Linked DNA regions of Acetoanaerobium sticklandii. The protein of the gene in region 1 interacts with the protein of each later gene in a pairwise test. Links are inferred from orthologs where the notes say so. Each region holds a gene or a part of one and is shown on either strand. Other genes may lie near its edges. The genes, in order: recJ and CLOST_RS04345.

Region 1 (9,741 bases):
ATTCCATTGCTTCAACTTTTCCGCCAAGACGTTCTATAAGTTTTGCAACAGCTTGAACTGTACCACCTGTTGCTAGTAGGTCATCTACAATAGCTATTTTATGTCCTTCTTCAATTGCATCTACATGTATTTCTAAAGAATCAACTCCATATTCTAACTCATATTCTATATTAGCAGTTGCTGCTGGTAATTTACCCGGTTTTCTTACTGGAATAAATCCAACTCCCAGAGCATAAGCCACAGCTGCTCCCATCAAGAATCCTCTTGCTTCTGGACCAACAACATAATCTATATTTTTATCTTTTAGATCAGCTACCATTTTATCCACAGAGTATTTAAAATAATCACTGTCTTTAAGTAAAGTTGTTATATCTTTAAAATTAATTCCTTCTTTTGGAAAATTTTCGATTTCTCTAATTCTCGATTTTATATCCACTTGTTTTCCTCCTAAGAAAATAGATTATTTATCATAAAGATTAATAAAATCCAATGATTTAATAGTTTTTGTTTCATCTAAATTTTTTTTACCAATCAACTTATTTATAGTTTTTACACTAACAGATCCATCTGAGCAATTTAATTCAAAATCTATAATTCTTAATTCTTTAAAAACTTCTAGGATTACGAAAAAACTTAACTCAGAAATTCTAAAGTATTCGCAGGTTTCAAATATATAAAACTTTATGTTAAGTTTATTCATTATCACTTTATATAGGCTTATAAAAGTTTCTCTGCTTGGTACTATATCCTTAGTATGAATAATTTTATCTGTAATACTTAAAACCTTAATATTTTGACTTTCAATATTAATCGAAGATAAGAAACTATCTGATTGATATATAACAATATTATTATATCTTGAAAGGTCTAAATTATCAATAATTGGTGATAGTATTATTGTATAGTCATTTATGGAATTTTCGAAATCTACAGTAGGCTTTATATTATAAAAATGTAATCTTTCTATTAAGCTAAAATAACTCTCACAGGTGTTTACTATCAGTAATTTTTTGCCATACAAACATAACATCTCATCAAAATTTATTTTTTTATCTTTATCTGTTTTTGTTAGTTGATTCTTAGCTAGAGTCAAAGCCTTGAATTTCAATATATAATCATGCATGATTTTAAGTGCCTCACTATAGTTATAAGAGCTTCTTAAATCTCTTAATAATAATTGGATTTTATCTTTATTATTAAAAGAATTAATTTCTAACTCAAATACAAAATCTACTGGAAAATTCAAATCTATATTATTAATAAGCTCATGTTTGTTAAATCCAATTATTTCTATATCATCATTAATTTCACTTTTAAAGTGCTTTTTCATTTTACCAATATATTTATAATTTGATAATTTATAATTAGTTAGACAAAATAAAGGCTTTCTATTTCCAATACCAAACGGTTCTAATTCGTTTAATATTTTTAAGGTATTAGAATTAATATCTTTCAATTTAAGTTTTGAATCAATTTCAATTATTCTTTGGAAATGATTTTTGTTTAAAATTTCTTCAGCAATTTCATTTATCATTAATTCGAACTCGGCAATTCTATCTTCATGGATTGTTATTCCAGCTGCTTGATTATGCCCCCCAAACTTAATTAAGCATTCATCCAATTTTAATAGATTTTCAAATAAATTAAATCCATCAATGCTTCTTGCTGATCCTTTGCCAATATTCTCGTCTTCGATAGCTATTACAAAAGTGGGTTTATTATATTTTTCCGTAAGCTTTGAAGCTACTATTCCTATTACTCCACTATGCCAATTCTTTGACGAGGCTATTAATATTTTATTATTTTTTGATTTCTGCTCTATAAGAGCTACAGCTTCTTCAAAAATTTTTAGCTCAACAGTTTGTCTTTCGCGATTTAGCTCTTCGATTTTTCTTGCCATAATAACAGCTTCTTCAAAATCATCTTCTATAATCAAGCTTACCCCTAATTCAGGAGTGCCCATTCTACCTGTAGAATTTATTCTAGGAGCTAATATAAAAGCAATATTTGATGAATTAATATTGCTTGAATTTATTCCTGAAACTTCCATCAATGCTTTTAATCCAATATTTATAGTCTTTTTTAAAGATAACAGTCCGTTTTTAACTATAACTCTATTTTCTCCGCTTAGTTCAACTATATCAGCAATAGTCGCAATACAAGCAATTTCTATTAGTTCATCAAATAATGCGCTATCATTATCCTCAATTAACGCTTGAGCAATTTTTAAAGCTATCCCCGCACCACATAAATGTTTGTACGGATATTCACATTCGTCCTGCTTTGGATTAATTATTCCAATTGCATCAGGTAGTATTTCTTTACATTCATGATGGTCTGTAACTATAACATCCAAATCAATAGTTTTAGCATACTCAATTTCATCGACTGAGGTAATACCACAATCCACTGTAATAATCAAATCTGCTCCCATTTTTTTAATTGTATCTATCGCCTGAGTGTTAATTCCATATCCCTCTTCTATGCGCTTTGGTATATAAAATATTGAATTAATACCTAAGAAATTAAAAGTTTTAAGTAAAATGGAAACAGAGGATATTCCATCCACATCATAATCTCCATAAATACATATTAGTTGACTTTTGTATTTTGCTGTATTTATCCTATTTACAACCTTCTCCATATCTTTTAAAAGATATGGAGAAATCAAATCCGCTTTTGTTGGATTCAAAAATGATTTTGACTCTTCAATATTTATTTGCCTTACATTTAATAAATGAGATTTTAAATCTTCTTCTTGGCCTTTTTCTCTAAGCAGCCATTTATTCTTCATTATTTCACCTCTTACGTTGTACTATTACTATTGATATAATCAGAACTAGTCCCATGATAGCAGAGGCTAAGTATCCAATTATCCCTAGAACTGGATATCCCCAAAGAGTAGGTTCTACTTTGGTAGTAATTACCAGTGAAGATCCTACTATTAAACCTGCTATTATTAAGCTAATAGATATTATGTTTGTTACATGATTAAGAGTCTTGTCTATTTTCACAAAAGAGCTATCATCAATAGCAATCTTTATATTATTTTTTTCAATTGATTTAAGTAAAATTCTTAACTGTCTAGGCAAGCTTTTAAAATCAGATAAAAATCCCTTTATTGAATATTTTGATTCTAAAGCTATATTTTTCAAACTTAACTTATCTTTATAAAAATCCTTTGCAAACTCTGTTAAAATTTCAGATATGCTTATCGATGGATTTATTTCTCTTACTCCACCTTCTAATGTTATTAATGTTTTAGAAAGTAGTGAAACTTGGCTAGGTAACTTAAGATTGTTTTCTCTACAGAACCTTAAGAACTCGGTTAACAGCTCTGTAATGTTTATTTTGCTTAAAGATAATGAATAATAGTAATGAATAAAAATATTTAAATCATGGTATATTTTTTGAACATCAGCATCCATAGATATTGCATCCATTTCAAACAAAGCATCTACTATACTTTGAGTATCATTTATAGTTAAAGCTATAAAGATTTCAGATATAAATTCTATAGTGTTTTTATCAATAAATCCAACCATTCCAAAGTCAATTAAAGCAATTTTATTATTTTTTAATATCAATATATTTCCAGGGTGAGGGTCAGCATGAAAAAATCCATGTATAAAAACTTGTTTCATAATTGCTTTAATCCAAACTTGGCTTATTTCAATTTTATTGTAATATTTATCATTATTTTCAATTTCATTAATTTTTATTCCATCAATCCATTCCATAGTTAATACTTTTTGAGAAGTTAATTCCCAATTTATTTCTGGAATATAAATTTTATAATCATTTTTATGAATTTCTCTAAATTTATCACAGTTTCTTGCTTCGAAATTATAATCTAGCTCTCTTAATATCTGGTTCGAGAATTCCTCATAAATTTGAATAAAGCTTATTCCAGAATAATTTAAATGATCATCAAGTAATCTAGCAATGCTTCTAAGAATATCTAAATCCATTCTGATAGTATTTTCTATATTAGGTCTTTGAATTTTAATTATTACTTTATCTCCAGTTTCTAATATAGCAAAATAAACTTGTCCAATTGATGCTGATGCTAATGGTTTTTTATTAATATACTTAACTTTATCTTCTATATTTTTATTAAATTGACTAAAAAATACAGAATTTAAGTCCTCGTAAGAATTTGGATTTACATCATCTTGAAGTTTTTTTAATTCTGTTAGAATACATGAATCCAGTAAATCACTTCTTGTCGATAAAATTTGTCCTAATTTTATAAAAGTAACCCCTAATTCCTCAAAAGCACATCTAATTCTTTCTCCAGTCGACATATTCATTATATTACTATTAGCAGGTATTTTAATTTTTCCAAAAACTTCTTCAAGGTTTATCTTTTCAGCAAAAAAAGTAAAACCATACTTCCCAAGTATCTGAAGTATTTCTGAAGTTCTTTTTAAGTTATTATATTTAGGATTATAATACTTAAATTTCATTAATACACCTCCTGAAGAAAACTTTTATAATCATAGATTAACTGTTCTTATTCAAATATATATTTTGCTAATTTATAGAAAATATTCGAAAAAAAAAGGCAATATTTATATATTGCCCTTTTTACTCTTAATTAAAACCCATATTGGACTTGCTATAAAAATTGATGAATAAGTACCAATCATTATACCTGTTAGCAAAGGAAGAGTAAATTCTCTTATTGACTCTACTCCAAAAACATACAATGCAACAATAGCAAGCAAAGTAGTTAAGGAAGTATTAATTGATCTTGATACAGTTTGTCTTATTGATAGTTCTGCAACTTCCTCATAAGCATTTTTCTTTGCATGCTTCATATTTTCTCTAATTCTATCAAATACTACTATAGTATCATTAATAGAATAACCCACAACAGTAAGCATTGCTGCAACAAAAGGACTGTTAAGTGGAATTCTAAAAATAGCATAAACAGAAAGTACAAATAAAACATCATGAACAAGTGCTAGTATAGCTGATAATCCATATGATAACTGAAATCTAAAAGTTATGTATATTAGCATACCAATAGTTGCTATAATAACTGATAGCATAGCTTTGTTTTGAATTTCTTTACCAATTGCTGGACCAAATTGCTCAGACCTAAGTGGTTGATTCTCTTCCAAACTATATTTCTCTTTAAATAATTTAAATAGCTCCATTCTGGCTTCATTGTTTAAATTTTCGGTAGTTCTTATTTGAATTATATCTTTTGTCTCTCCAATATGATTAATGGTAGCATTCTTATCAATTTCATCTGTGATTTCTCTTATTTCAGTAGATTCAACATAGTCTTTCATCTGAATTTCAATCAGTGTTCCTCCAGTAAAATCTATACCTAGATTATATCCTCTAATCATTCCAAGTAACATACCAACTATAATTACAATTAGGGATAAGCTAAACCAAATTTTCTTATTTTTTATGATATTCATTTGCTTTCCCTCCTATACTCCAAAAAATTTTGTATTTTTAATATTTGAAATTCCAATAACAGATTTTAATAAAAATCTAGTGATAATTATAGCAGAAAACATTGAGGCCATAATACCAATCATTAAAGTTATAGCAAATCCTTTTATACTTCCTGTCCCAAAGTTATACAGCACTACACCAGCAATAAAAGTTGTTATTTGGGAATCTATGATTGTAGACATAGCTTTTTGAAAACCAGAATCTACAGATACTCTTATAGATTTACCACTTCTTATTTCTTCTTTAATTCTTTCGAAAATTATTACATTCGCATCAACAGCCATACCAACTGATAGAATCATTGCTGCTATACCTGGTAAAGTTAAAGTTGCCTTTATTCCTATATATGTATATATGACTATTAATACATATGCTACAAGTGCAATAGCTGCAACAAGTCCAGGAAGTCTATAGTAAAATATCATGAATAGCATTACCAATAAAATTCCTATGCTTGCTCCATATATGCTTTTATCTAAAGCTTCCTCACCAAGAGTAGCTGTTATAGTAGAGCTTTGAACTTCCTCAAAATCTACTGGTAGTGCACCTGCCCTAATTAATCCGGCTAATTCTGAAGCACTCTCTATTGTAAAATTACCAGTTACTTGAGCTTGTCCATTAGGTATTTCTTCGTTAACCCTAGGACTTGATATAACTTCACCATCAAGTACTATGAAAATCGGCTCATTTGTAGGAGCTAAGCTTCTAGTTGCTTCTGCAAACTTTTTACTTCCTTCACTATTAAACTCTAAAGATACAAATGGTTGATTATTTCTGCTATCAATCATAACATCAGCTTTAGTAACTTCCGCACCTGAAACTACTACATTTCCATCTGGCAAAATAAACTGTAACTGAGCAGTTTTCCCTATAGTTTCTATAGCTTGCTGAGCATCATTTACTCCTGGAAGCTCAATTCTAATTCTATTATCGCCCTCTTTTACAATTACAGGTTCAGTTAATCCCATACCATCTACTCTTTTTCTAAAAACTTCAATTGTTTGGTCAATAATTTTATTTAACTCTTCTCCCTTAGCATCAGTTTTTGCTTCATATACAACAAAAACTCCTCCCTTAAGGTCCAATCCTTGATTAATTTGTGTTCCTACTGGCGAAAGTTTTATATTTCCAATATTTAGTCCATTAATTGCTGTAAAGCTAAAACCAGCTATAACTAATATTATTAATATAAAAAGACTTACATTTTTAAATTTCATATAATATCCTCCTTACTTTTTATATTTATATGCATGGTTTGACATGATAAAAATTCTTATAACTTTTATATCTGAATTTATTATATGTCAAAAAAAATCTTCCACTAGTCTATTAGAAGTGGAAGACTACAAAATTATTGTTTTACTCTCGCAATACCCCATTTTTCAAGAGTTATCTTAGTTTTGTCTGATCCGATTTCTATGGTGACTTCATCTTCAAAGATTTTTACTATTTTCCCTACCATACCGCCTATTGTTACAACATTGTCTCCAACTTTAAGAGAATTTCTCATTTCTTTAATAGATTTTTCCCTTTTTTGCTGAGGTCTTATCAACAATAAATAAAATATGATTAGAAAAATAAAAGGTATAACTAAACTGCTTAATTGCTGAACATTCATTTACATTTCACCTCCTAATAGGAGAATGTTTTCCAAGTATTATAATATCTTATTTTTAATAATTCATCCACTTTTTTATTAATAAAAAAATTATAAGCCATACTTAGAATAAAAATCTTTTTTAAAATCTAATAGCCTATCTTCTTTTATTGCTGTACGAACTTCGTGCATTAGATTTAAAAGAAAATGTAGATTATGGTTAGTAATTAATCTAGAAGCTAAAATTTCATTTGCCTTAACAAGATGTCTAATATACGCTCTAGAATAGTTCTTGCAAGTATAACAATTACAATTAGGGTCAAGTGGAGTAAAGTCCTCTTGATAAGTAGCATTTCTAACAACAACCTTTCCTTGGCTAGTCATTGCCGTTCCATTTCTCGCAATTCTAGTAGGAAGTACACAGTCAAACATATCTACTCCTCTTATTACTCCTTCAATTAAATCGTCTGGGCTTCCTACACCCATCAAGTATCTAGGTTTATCTTTTGGAAGTAGAGGCGTAGTATGCTCTAAAACATCATACATTATCGGTTTAGGTTCACCTACAGATAGCCCACCAATAGAATATCCTGGGAAATCTATTTCCATTAGCTCATTTGCTGATTGAGTTCTTAAATCTTTGTACATGCCACCTTGAACAATTCCAAATAAAGCTTGCTTTTCTGGATATTTATGAGCTTCTTTTCCTCTTTTTGCCCATCTTGTTGTTCTTTCTAGAGATTTTTTTACATAATTATATTCAGAAGGATATGGTGCACATTCATCAAATGACATAATTATATCTGCACCTAATGAATTTTGAATCTCTATTGCCTTTTCTGGACTTATAAAATGTTTTGAGCCATCAAGATGAGATCTAAAATGTACACCTTCTTCTACTATTTTTCTAAGAGGTCCTAAGCTAAAAACTTGAAACCCTCCGCTATCTGTTAGAATTGCTCTATCCCAGTTCATAAATTTATGAAGCCCTCCAGCTTTTTCAATAAGCTCATGACCAGGTCTCATATATAAATGATATGTATTGGATAAAATTATTCTGGCATCCATTACTTTTAATTCTTCTGGAGTCATAGATTTTACAGTTGCTTGAGTACCAACAGGCATAAAAATAGGTGTATCAATTACTCCATGAGGAGTATAAATTTTACCCAGCCTAGCACCACTCTGTTTACATGTTTTAATTAATTCATATCTTATTGCCGACATTAAAAAACCACACTTTCTATTAGAATATATACATTGCATCTCCAAAACTAAAAAATCTATATTTTTCTCTTATTGCTTCTTCATAAGCATCCATAATATAAGTCTTCCCTGCAAAAGCACTTATCATCATAATCAAAGTAGACTCTGGCAAATGGAAGTTTGTAATCATAGCATCAACAAATTTAAATTCATATGATGGATAAATAAAAATATCCGTCCATCCTGAATTTCTATCTAAATTATTTAAAATATTTGCAGACGACTCTAAAGTCCTCACACTCGTTGTTCCTACACACACTATCCTTTTACCATTTTTCTTAGCTTCATTTAGTCTATTTTTAACATCCTCTGCGATTTCAAAATATTCTTTATGCATTGTATGATCGAAAATAGACTCTGCTTTAACTGGTCTAAATGTCCCTAATCCAACATGAAGTGTTACATATTCAATCTGCACTCCTTTATTTTTTAGCTCCAGCAAAATTTCAGGAGTAAAGTGAAGCCCTGCGGTAGGGGCAGCAGAAGAGCCAGTAACTTTAGAATATACAGTTTGATATCTTTCTTTATCTTCTAGTTTTTCATGTATATATGGAGGTAGTGGCATATTACCAAGTCTATCCAAAACATCTTCAAAAATACCTTCATATTCAAACTCTATAGTTCTTATACCATCTTCTTGTAATTCTTTTACTATTCCAATAAGTAACCCATCTCCAAAGATTATCTTCGTTCCGAGCTTCAATCTCTTTGCTGGCTTGGTTAGAGCTTCCCATGTATTTATATCTTTTCTGGAAAGTAAAAGAATTTCAATTTCTGCATTGGTTTCTGCTTTAAATCCAAATAATCTAGCTGGAATAACACGTGTATTGTTTAAAACAAGAATATCATTATCATTCAAACATTCTAAAATATCTCTAAAGGTTTTATGCTTAACTTCTCCAGTATTTTTATCTAATGTCATTAATCTTGATTCATCTCTATTTTTGAGTGGAACCTGAGCTATTAAATCTTCAGGTAGGTCAAAGTAAAAATCATTTGTCTTCAATAATTTCTTCCTTTCTAATATACATCTATTCCTTTAAAATAGTATTTTAAAATTTCATCAAAGGTGTAACCTTGTTCTGCCATTTTTTTTGCTCCATATTGGCTCATACCTAGTCCATGTCCATAGCCTTTGCCTTGAAACAAATAATCTTGAGAAGTAATAATATCATTATTACTTAGATTTGAATAGCCATTTATTTTATTTGATTCTGATTTATTCAAAAACAGCTGTAAATCGTTAAGAGCAGCAATATAAGAATCGCTTACGATACTTTGAGTATTTTTTGTGTTCTGACTGTTTATTGTAAACCAATTGCTTTTTAAATTGGAATATCCAAACAAACCTCTTATCGCTTCCTTTTCAATGGTTGTTTCACCGCTATCTCCAACAAAGG
Region 2 (9,694 bases), 510 kb from region 1 along the record:
TCTTAACCATACATCAGCATGCATAGCCAAATCAGTTTTTCTAGGGTCTGCTACTACAAGCTTGGTTCCCCTATCCTTTGCTTGAAGTAATTTTAGTCCAATAATAGGATGACATTCAGTCGTGTTTGTCCCTATTGCAAAAATCGCATCTTTTTCATCCATCAAATCAATTTCGTCTATAGAGTTTGTCATTGCTCCACTGCCAAAAGCTGTGCCCAGACCGGACACTGTAGGTGCATGTCAGAGTCTAGCGCAGTGGTCAATATTATTAGTCCCAATAGCTGCTCTCATTAATTTCTGCATTAAATAGTTTTCTTCATTAGTGCATCTCGCCGAGCTAAATGAAGCTATACTGTCTGGTCCATGGTCTTTTATGGTTGATTTTAGCTTTGAAGTTATAAATTCAAAAGCTTCTTCCCAAGATACTTCCTCTAGCTTTTCGTTCCTTCTTATCATTGGATTTTTTAGTCTGTCTTTGTGATGTACAAAGTCAAAACCAAAATGTCCTTTTGAACAAAGCTTTCCCCCATTTACTGCATTTTTTTCATTCGGAGTTACACTAACTATCTCTCCATCTTTAACGTTAAGATAAAAAGTACAACCCGAGCCACAGTATGGACAGGTAGTCAAAACACTCTGCATCTTACATCCCCCATTCCCTTTACTAATCCTTAATGAGAATATTTATTAAGAAAAACTGTATAAAAATAATATAGCATAAATTTAACAAAGTATAAACATTTTAATTGTAAACCTTAATGAGGAATCAAAAATAGACAAATCGTCGCTTTTGTGATAATATAAAAATAATCAGAATAATCAAACTTATCCGAGCTAACTATTCTAAAGTATTGAAATATATGCCATGAAGGTTGGCCAATGGGTAGAGTAGGAAACTACGCTGCCTCCCGCTATTTGGAAAGGATGGGGTTAACACTGAATTTCACTGTTATCCTGTATAATCTGCTACGATTATACCTAAACCAAATTTAGAAGGAGGTTTTTTCATGCAAAAATTTATTAGAATTGACATGGCTACTCTAAAACACGAAATTACAGATGTGCCAGAAAAATATGCTGGACTAGGTGGTAGAGCACTTACTTCTAGCTTTGTAAATGACGAAGTTATCCCAACATGTCATGCACTTGGAAAAAACAACAAAATAATCTTCGCTCCAGGTCTACTTAGCGGAACATCTGCACCAAACTCTGGTCGTATGTCTGTAGGAGCTAAAAGTCCACTAACTGGAACTATTAAAGAATCAAATACTGGAGGTTCTTCTTCTCAAATGCTAGCTAAAATGGGAATTAAAGCATTTGTAATCGAAGGCAAACCAAGCGACGATAAGTTTTATGTAATTAAATTAGATATGAACGGCGTTACTATCGAGCCTGCTCCAGCTGAAATTTTAGGCGGTTGCGGAAACTATGATGCTATTCGTATACTAGGCGAAAAATATGGTTCTCACGTTGGAATTGCAATTATAGGACCTGCTGGTGAGCACAGACTTCCATCTGCAAATATTTCTTTCAAAGACCCTGAAGGTAATATTAGAAGTGCTGGTAGAGGTGGACTAGGAGCAGTACTTGGTTCTAAAAATGTAAAGGCTATAATCATAGATGAAACTGGAGCAAGCAAAGTACCAGTAGCTGACCCAGAAGCTTTCGCTGCTGCTTCTAAGGTTTTTGCAAAGGCTCTATTAGACCATCCAGTTGCAGGCCAAGGTCTTGCACTTTATGGTACAGATGTATTAGTTAATATTATTAATGAAGCAGGCGGACTTCCAGCAAACAACTTCACTGGTGGAAGAATAGACCACAATGACAATTTCTCTGGAGAAACTCTAAATGCAACTATCACTGAGCGTGGTGGAGATGGAAAAGTTTCACACGGATGTCATAAAGGATGCGTTATTCGTTGTTCTCAGTGGTATCCTGATAAACAAGGTAAATACATCACAAGTGGTTTTGAATATGAAACTATTTGGGGACTAGGCGCTGATGCTGGTATCAAAGATTTCGATACTATCGCATATATAGACCGCGCTATGGATGATGTAGGAGTTGACAGTATAGAAGTTGCTGTTGCTGTTGCTACTGCAATGGAAGGCGGATTAATTCCTTGGGGCGATGGAGAAAAAGTTCTTGAAATAGTTAAAGATATGGCTAATCCTACTCCACTTGCTAGAATCATAGCAGGAGGAACATCTATAGTTGGAAAAGTTTGCGGACTATATCGTGTTCCAGTAGTAAAAGACCAAGCAATCCCAGCGTATGATCCACGTGCTATCAAGGGTATCGGCTTAACATATGCTACTACTACTATGGGCGCAGACCACACTGCAGGATACTGTATCTCAGGAAACATCCTAAAAGTCGGAGCAGACATAGATCCTCTTAAAAAAGAAGGTCAAATAGAGTATGCACGTGCTATGCAAATCGGTACAGCTGCAATTGACAGTACTGGAATGTGTCTATTTGTATACTTTGGTATAGCAGACAGCCCAGCTGGCTATCAAGCTCTAATAGATATGATAAATGCTCAATACGGCCTTAGCTTAACTTCTGATGACGTAGATGAGCTAGGAAAGAATGTTCTTCGCGTTGAAAGAGACTTTAATAAACGTGCTGGCTTTACAAATTCACATGATAGATTGCCAGAATTTATGGAATATGAACCTATAGCACCACATAATGTAGTTTGGGATTTCAGCCCTGAAGAAATCGATGAAGTTATGAAGTTCTAATTGTAAAAAATGCTGAAAAGTCGGACATAGGTTCGGCTTTTCATATTTAACAGATGTTAATACAGGAGGCAAAATGATGGAAAACTCAAATAAAACAATAGAACTAAGAGGTTTTTTACAACTTGATGCCTTTTTAAAAAAGAAATTTGGAACCATGCCTGTATTTCTCGAAATCGATGGCCCTATAAGCGGTTTGGAACTCTCTAAACAGCTAGAAATCAAGCGAGACGATATCGAAGTAATTTTTGTAAACGGTTTTGTTCAGCAGGTAGATTATATAATCAATCCTGGAGACCGCGTAGCTTTTCTGCCACCTGGATGTCCTGGCCCTTATAGGATTGCTTTAGGCTTTTATGGAAAAAATCAAGGCAATGAAGCAAATTTTAAACTCAAGAAAGACACCTAGATATGATTTAGGAGGAAATTATGCAAATCACTGTTAAGCTCTTTGCAAACCTAAGAGAAAATAGAGAAAAAATAATGGATATGGACGTAAGTTCAGATACTACTGTCAAAGAAATAATTGAAAGCCTCGGAATTCCTCTGCAAGATGTAGCAATAATAATGATAAATGGAAGAGGAACTAATTTTGATGCTGTGCTTAAGTCTGATGATGTGCTTGCTCTTTTCCCACCTGTTGGCGGGGGTTAAACTATCATATAAAAAGCCACTAAATTTAGTGGCTTTTTGTGATTTCAAGTTCTCCATTACCGCTTTCTTTGAACTTAATATGAATATCCTTATTTTCAGAAGTGTGGACTTTGATGCTGTTTTTGTCTGAAGCTAAAAGCTCTTTTACCAAATCCCTAGATATATCCTCTTTAAGCTCAGGCAGGGAATTCTTCCAAAGAGTAAAATTGCAGCTTTGTTTCCAGTTAGTACAAAAATACGCTTTTGAATTTTCTTTTATTTTACCATCCTTGCAAAGTGGACAGCTTCCTAATGGAGTTTTATCTATCTCAGATGCTTTATTTTTAACATTAGTATTTTTTGTAAGAGTCAAAACTCTACTAGTATTTTTCTGGATATAGCTCTCTAATTTTTTCATGTACTCATCATTTTTTATGTCACCAGAAGCTATCATAGATAGCCCTTTTTCCCAGCTAGCTGTGAGCTCTGGTCTAAGTAGTGAAGGGATTGAGCCAGCAACTACGTCGTAGATTGATTCTCCTAAAGTTGTTGGGGTTAGAATTTGGGTTTTCTTATTGAGCGAAATATAATCTATTTTTTCCAGCTTACTCAATATCTCTGCTCTAGTAGCACTAGTTCCTATTCCACTTCCTTTGATTTGCTCTCTTAGCTCATCATCTTCGATTAGCTTTCCTGCATTTTCCATAGCAAGAATAATTGAACCTGAGTTATATCTCTTTGGCGGAGTCGTTTCCGATTCCTTGATGTCCAGCTCTTTAACTAAAACAGTTTGACCTTTTTTTAGCTTTTTCAAAATCTCAGCCTTATCCTGCTTTGAATCGTCTTCTTTCTTTTCATCGTTTAAAATCACTTGAAAACCTTCAGAGGTACATACTTTTGAAGTAGAAAAAAATCTTTCATCTTCAAGCTTTGTTGTAATCGAAAGTTGATTGTATATTGCAGGAGGAAAAAATATAGCCAAAAATCTCCTTACTATAAGTATGTATACTTCTTTTTCAATTCCTGGAAGCTTATTGTAGGTTGATAAACCTTGACCCGTCGGAATTATAGCGTAGTGGTCAGTTATAGCTTTATCATTTACATATTTGGTTTTTTCAAGGCCCTTATGTTTGTTACTATTAATAACCTCTAAAGCATACTCTGGCAGCGTCTTATCCTTTTCATCTAGTGATGCTACTTTATCTAGCTGAGTTAGACCTTTTAAATTTGAAAGGATTTCCTTGCAAACCGCAGTTGATAGAACTCTTGCATCTGTTCTAGGATAAGTAATGAGCTTTTTTTCATAAAGATTCTGGGCAATCTTTAGTGTCTGGTCAGGACTTTGCTTTAGCTTTTTAGAAAGCTCATTTTGTAGCTCTGCAAGATTGTATAAAAGAGGAGGATTTTTAGTTTCCTTCTTTTTCTTAACATCTTCAATTACAGGCTTTTCTTTAGAGGTTTTTAGTTCATTTACAAAGGTTTCAGCCAAAGCTTTGTCCGTAAATCCAACTTCCTTATAGATTTGATTTGAAAGGTGATATTTAGAGCCTTCTACAGCTTTCCACTCAGCATCGTAATCTATAGAGCCTTCAAATTCAAATAGAGCTTGAATCTTATAATATGGAAGCTTAACAAAATCTCTTATTTCTCTTTCTCTATTTACAATCATCCCTAAAACGCAGGTCATAACACGACCAACTGCTATGACTATGTGATCCTTTTCTAGCTTTTTAGCAAGAGTTCTTCCATAGCATAAGGTAAGAAGTCTAGAGAAATTTATTCCCATAAGATAATCTTCTTTTGCACGAAGAAATGCTGAATCAGCTAGGTTGTCATAGGCTTCTAGAGGCTTTGCATTTTTTACACCTTTTTTGATTTCATCTTCAGTTTGGGAATCAATCCAGACTCTCTTTTTCTCTTTTGATTTTGCATCCACCATCATGTCTACCAGTCTATATATATACTCTCCCTCTCTTCCAGAGTCAGTACATACATATATAGTAGTCACATCATCTCTATTCATCTGCTCTTTTATAATATCAAACTGTTTTTGAACATTTGCAATGATTTCATACTTATATTCTTCAGGTAAAAAAGGTAAGTCATGAAGTCTCCAAGCCTTGTACTTTATATCGTATTTTTCAGGATAGCTCATGGTCACAAGATGTCCTATACACCAAGTAACAATTGCATCAGAAGATTCGATATAGCCATCTCTTTTATTCCCTTTTATGCCTAGAGTCTTTGCAAATTCAAGTGCAACACTAGGTTTTTCCGCTATAAATAACGATTTGCTAATCGTAATCCTCCCCTTTCATCTTAAATCTTTATTACGTATATTTTATCTGCTTCCTTGGAAGATAAGCTTTTTGTAAGCTTAAGACTATCTGACTTTATAGCATTGATATAAGTGATTATCTCACTAGTTATCTCTTCTCCAGGTAATACAAGTGGCACTCCTGGAGGATAGGGTACAAGCGATTCTGCAGATACTCTTCCAATAGAATCATCCAGCTCAACAAGCTCTCTCTCTAGCTCTTCTGCTTCATGCCAATTGAGTATAGTCTTAGGCTTTGGCATCAGCTTATAGCTATTTATGTTAATTAAGTTACTATCTTTTCTAGCTTCATTTATATGAGCATTTAGTTGTGCCTCATAATTTGAATCTGCAAAAATATCCTTTAATGCCTTTACTAAGTTTTCATACATGATGCTAGTATCTGCTATAGTTCCAATTAAAACTATATTATTAAAATCTGCCATTTCCACTTGAATATTATACTTACTCCTTAAAAGCTCAGCCAAGTAATTACCCCTAAGAGGAGTATTTATAACAAGCCTAGTAAAATCATAGCTTTCATTTTCTAGATGGGTTTCATCTAAAACTCTTATCCCTCTGATGTCAGAAAGAGCTTCTTTTACCTTATCTATATTTGCCTTTAGCTCCCTCGTGAGCATTTCACCTTTAGTTTCCATTATATATCTAGCCATATCTATTGACGCTAAAAAAAGATAAGATGGACTGCTTGATTGAAACATCTGAAGCTTTGACTCTATCTTTTCTATTTGAGCATCAGATAGGCTATGTGATAAATTAAGTACCGCTGTCTGGGTAAGGGCTGGCAGAGTTTTATGAAAGCTGGTTACTGCAATATCAGCACCTAAACTAATGGCAGTCTCAGGAAGTAGTGAGCTAAAATTAAAGTGAGCTCCATGTGCCTCATCTACGAGCAGTAGCATATTATTTTCCTTGCATAGATTTGATATTTCCTTTATATATGCACAGGTTCCATAATAAGTAGGTGAAGTAATTACTACAGCTTTTGCATCTTTATTTTCCTTAATAACCTCAGCTAAATCATTGGCATCAACAGTAGAGGCAATATCAAAATCATTTATCACCTTAGGATAAACATATATGCTACTCAGGTTTCCTAAATAAATAGCTGTAAAAACTGATTTATGACAGTTTCTTTGAACTATAATCTTATCATTTTTATTAAGTAGCCCTAGTATCATACTGTAAATACCACAGGTACTGCCATTTACAAGCATGTAGCTTTTTTTGCTTCCCATAGCTTCTGCTAAAAGAACCTGAGCATCTTTTATCATCTCTTCAGCTTCATATAAATTGTCAGTCCCAGGAACCTCTGTCAAATCATAGCTATAAACATTGGCTTTTAAAAACTCCAGTTCTTCAAATATCCTTTGGTTTTGCTTATGTCCAGGCATATGAAAAGCTGTATTATTTTGGTTTTTATAAAATTCGAGTCCCTTAATTATAGGGACTCTGTCAAAATTTATCATACTAATGGCTCCAATTCATCTTGATTCATCATCACGCTAGCTTCGACCATAAGAGCACACTCTAGTCTTTTTCTTTGCATCTGACAACCAAGGTCGTAAGGCTTTAATATATCGTTGTTGAAATTAAATGCATTTGCATGGCATCCTCCTGAGCAGTAAAACTTTGCCCAGCATTTTGAACATTCATCTTTGGCATAGATATGCGCCTCTTTAAAGGTTTCTTGCATTTCTTTAGGAAGCTCAACCTTATCTGCCATTACATTTCCCATCTTAAATTCTTCTTGCCCTACAAATTGATGACATGGGTAGATGTCTCCCTCAGGTGTAATAGCAAGATATTCATTACCTGCTCCACAGCCCGTCATTCTCTTTATAACACAAGGTCCCTGAGATAAATCAACCATAAAGTGGAAGAATCTAAAAGGCTCATTATTAACTCTCATTTTTGAATATTCTACAGCTAGCTTTTCATATTCATCTAAGATTTTAGGCAGATCCTCTTCTCTAAGTGCGTAAGGATTAGATTCATCTCCTACTACTGGTTCTACTGATGTCAAATCAAAGCCTAAGTCCTTAAAGTGAAGAACATCTTTGCTAAAATCCATATTATCTCTAGTAAAAGTGCCTCTTACATAATAGTACTTGTCTTTTCGTTTTTCAATCAGCTTCTGAAACTTCGGAACGATAATATCATAGCTGCCTTTATCGTTTAAAGTCGGTCTCATATCATCATTGATAGACTTTCTTCCATCCAAGCTCAGTACCACATTGTGCATATGCTCGTTTACATAGTCTATAATCTCATCATCTAATAGAACTCCGTTTGTAGTGATTGTGAATCTAAAATTCTTTCCTTTTTCTTTTGCTAGCTCATTGCCATACTCAACTAGCTGCTTTACTACTTCAAAATTCATAAGTGGCTCTCCACCAAAGAAATCCACCTCTAGATTTTTTCTGCTTCCAGAATTATCAACTAAGTACTCTAAAGCTTTTTTTCCTACTTCAAAACTCATAATGGATTTAGCTCCACCAAAGTCTCCCTGAGATGCAAAGCAGTATTTGCATTTCAAGTTACAGTCATGAGCTATATGAAGACACATAGCTTTAACCACAGGTTCTCTATTTTTAAACGCATCTATATCAAGATAGTTATCAGGCGAATATAAAAGCCCATCTTCAACTAAACTTTTTATTTCATCAAAGGTTTCTTTTATCTCATCTAGAGTATACTTTGGAAGCTTTTTCGCAATTTTTTCTGCATCATTAAGTTCATAATAATCCAGCACGTCAAAAGTAATTTCATCTACAACGTGAACTGCTCCTCCATTTACATCTACTACTATATTTAAGTCGTTCATCGAAAACTTATGTATCAATTTAATTCCTCCTAGAATTTCACATGAGAAAAGGGAATAAAGCCCGATTGCTTTGATTCCCTCTCACAAAACTTACACTTACTATCTGCCTTCTCTTTCGCACTCTTGGTTAGCTACCGTACATGAAGTTTTACATGCAGATTGGCATGAAGTTTGGCACTCGCCACATCCGCCTTTAGCTGCGCTCTTCTTAAGTGTATCTTTTGAAAGCGTCTTTATATGCTTTTTCATGGCTCTACCTCCATAGATTGTTATGTATTAGCCTAAATATTATATCATATAATAGTAGATTTCGCTCAATTTTTTCATCAGTTTAACTTTTCATGCTCAAGTTCGAAATTTTCATACTATATCCCTATCAAATAAGTTGAGGTATAATATATTAAAACAGTACTTACGGGAGGGTAAAATATGCAATTTATAGTAACTGGATATGATGGAAATGATGATAAAGCCCTAGAACGCAGAATGAATGCTAGAGAAGCCCATCTTAACATGGTAGATGAAATGATAGAAAAGGGTCATGACCTATATGCTGCTGCACTTCTAGATGAAAGCGGAAATATGAAAGGCTCAATGATGGTTGTAGAATTTGCTTCAAGAGAGCAGTTAGATGCTTGGCTAAAAGTAGAGCCTTACATAATAAATAACGTGTGGCAAAGAGTAGAAATAGTCGAATGCAAGGTTGCGGCTGCATTTGTTAAATAGATTTTCAGCTTTTCTTTTTTATTCTAAAATCTAGTGAAGGCTTATTATAAGCCTTCACTAGTGAACTTCTTTATTTTTTCGATAGCAATGATATCTTCTCTAGGTTCCTTGAAAGGTAAATAAAGATGTCGCAGAGAGCTGGTATCCCATTGGCGGTAAGTTTTTTATCTATGCTTTATTTATTATAATACTAGTTTTCGTATCACTTATCTTTCTCTATTTATAAAGTTACAATGAATATAGAAAAAATTTACAGTTAAGGCTATAGAGTATAAAATTTAATAGTCTATCTATATTAAATTTTCATATTCTCTTTTTCCATGAACTATAGCAGATATAATAACTATCTTATATTCATCATTACTTTAAAAACACAAGATGTCTTTATAAAATTAATACTCTATACCCTTGCTTTCTCTAAATAAA

The links.
Region 2: the proteins of recJ (region 1) and CLOST_RS04345 interact in binary tests that used the Escherichia coli proteins (3 or more experiments, as listed by UniProt). The link is inferred for Acetoanaerobium sticklandii from one-to-one orthologs.

Annotation. Positions count from the first base shown.
Region 1 is NC_014614.1:1,467,395-1,477,135, forward strand. Bases 128-3,190 are described here. They hold recJ (single-stranded-DNA-specific exonuclease RecJ), read right to left. Parts: upstream 2,795-3,190; coding sequence 461-2,794; downstream 128-460. Other genes in these bases: CLOST_RS06690 (adenine phosphoribosyltransferase), read right to left, coding at 128-436; CLOST_RS06700 (ABC1 kinase family protein), read right to left, coding at 2,799-3,190. In the rest of the region: more of CLOST_RS06690, read right to left, coding at 1-127; more of CLOST_RS06700, read right to left, coding at 3,191-4,469; protein translocase subunit SecF, read right to left, coding at 4,575-5,438; protein translocase subunit SecD, read right to left, coding at 5,451-6,695; preprotein translocase subunit YajC, read right to left, coding at 6,830-7,096; tRNA guanosine(34) transglycosylase Tgt, read right to left, coding at 7,187-8,302; tRNA preQ1(34) S-adenosylmethionine ribosyltransferase-isomerase QueA, read right to left, coding at 8,322-9,347; CLOST_RS06730 (SpoIID/LytB domain-containing protein), read right to left, coding at 9,362-9,741. UniProt on the Escherichia coli protein: Single-stranded-DNA-specific exonuclease.
Region 2 is NC_014614.1:953,241-962,934, reverse strand. The notes cover bases 3,042-6,057. They hold CLOST_RS04345 (DNA topoisomerase), read right to left. Parts: upstream 5,659-6,057; coding sequence 3,424-5,658; downstream 3,042-3,423. Other genes in these bases: CLOST_RS04340 (aminotransferase class I/II-fold pyridoxal phosphate-dependent enzyme), read right to left, coding at 5,697-6,057; CLOST_RS04350 (MoaD/ThiS family protein), read left to right, coding at 3,174-3,398; CLOST_RS04355 (MoaD/ThiS family protein), read left to right, coding at 3,042-3,153. In the rest of the region: CLOST_RS04360 (aldehyde ferredoxin oxidoreductase C-terminal domain-containing protein), read left to right, coding at 1,008-2,747; more of CLOST_RS04355, read left to right, coding at 2,821-3,041; more of CLOST_RS04340, read right to left, coding at 6,058-7,184; scfB (thioether cross-link-forming SCIFF peptide maturase), read right to left, coding at 7,181-8,566; scfA (six-cysteine ranthipeptide SCIFF), read right to left, coding at 8,642-8,791; CLOST_RS04330 (YciI family protein), read left to right, coding at 8,972-9,268.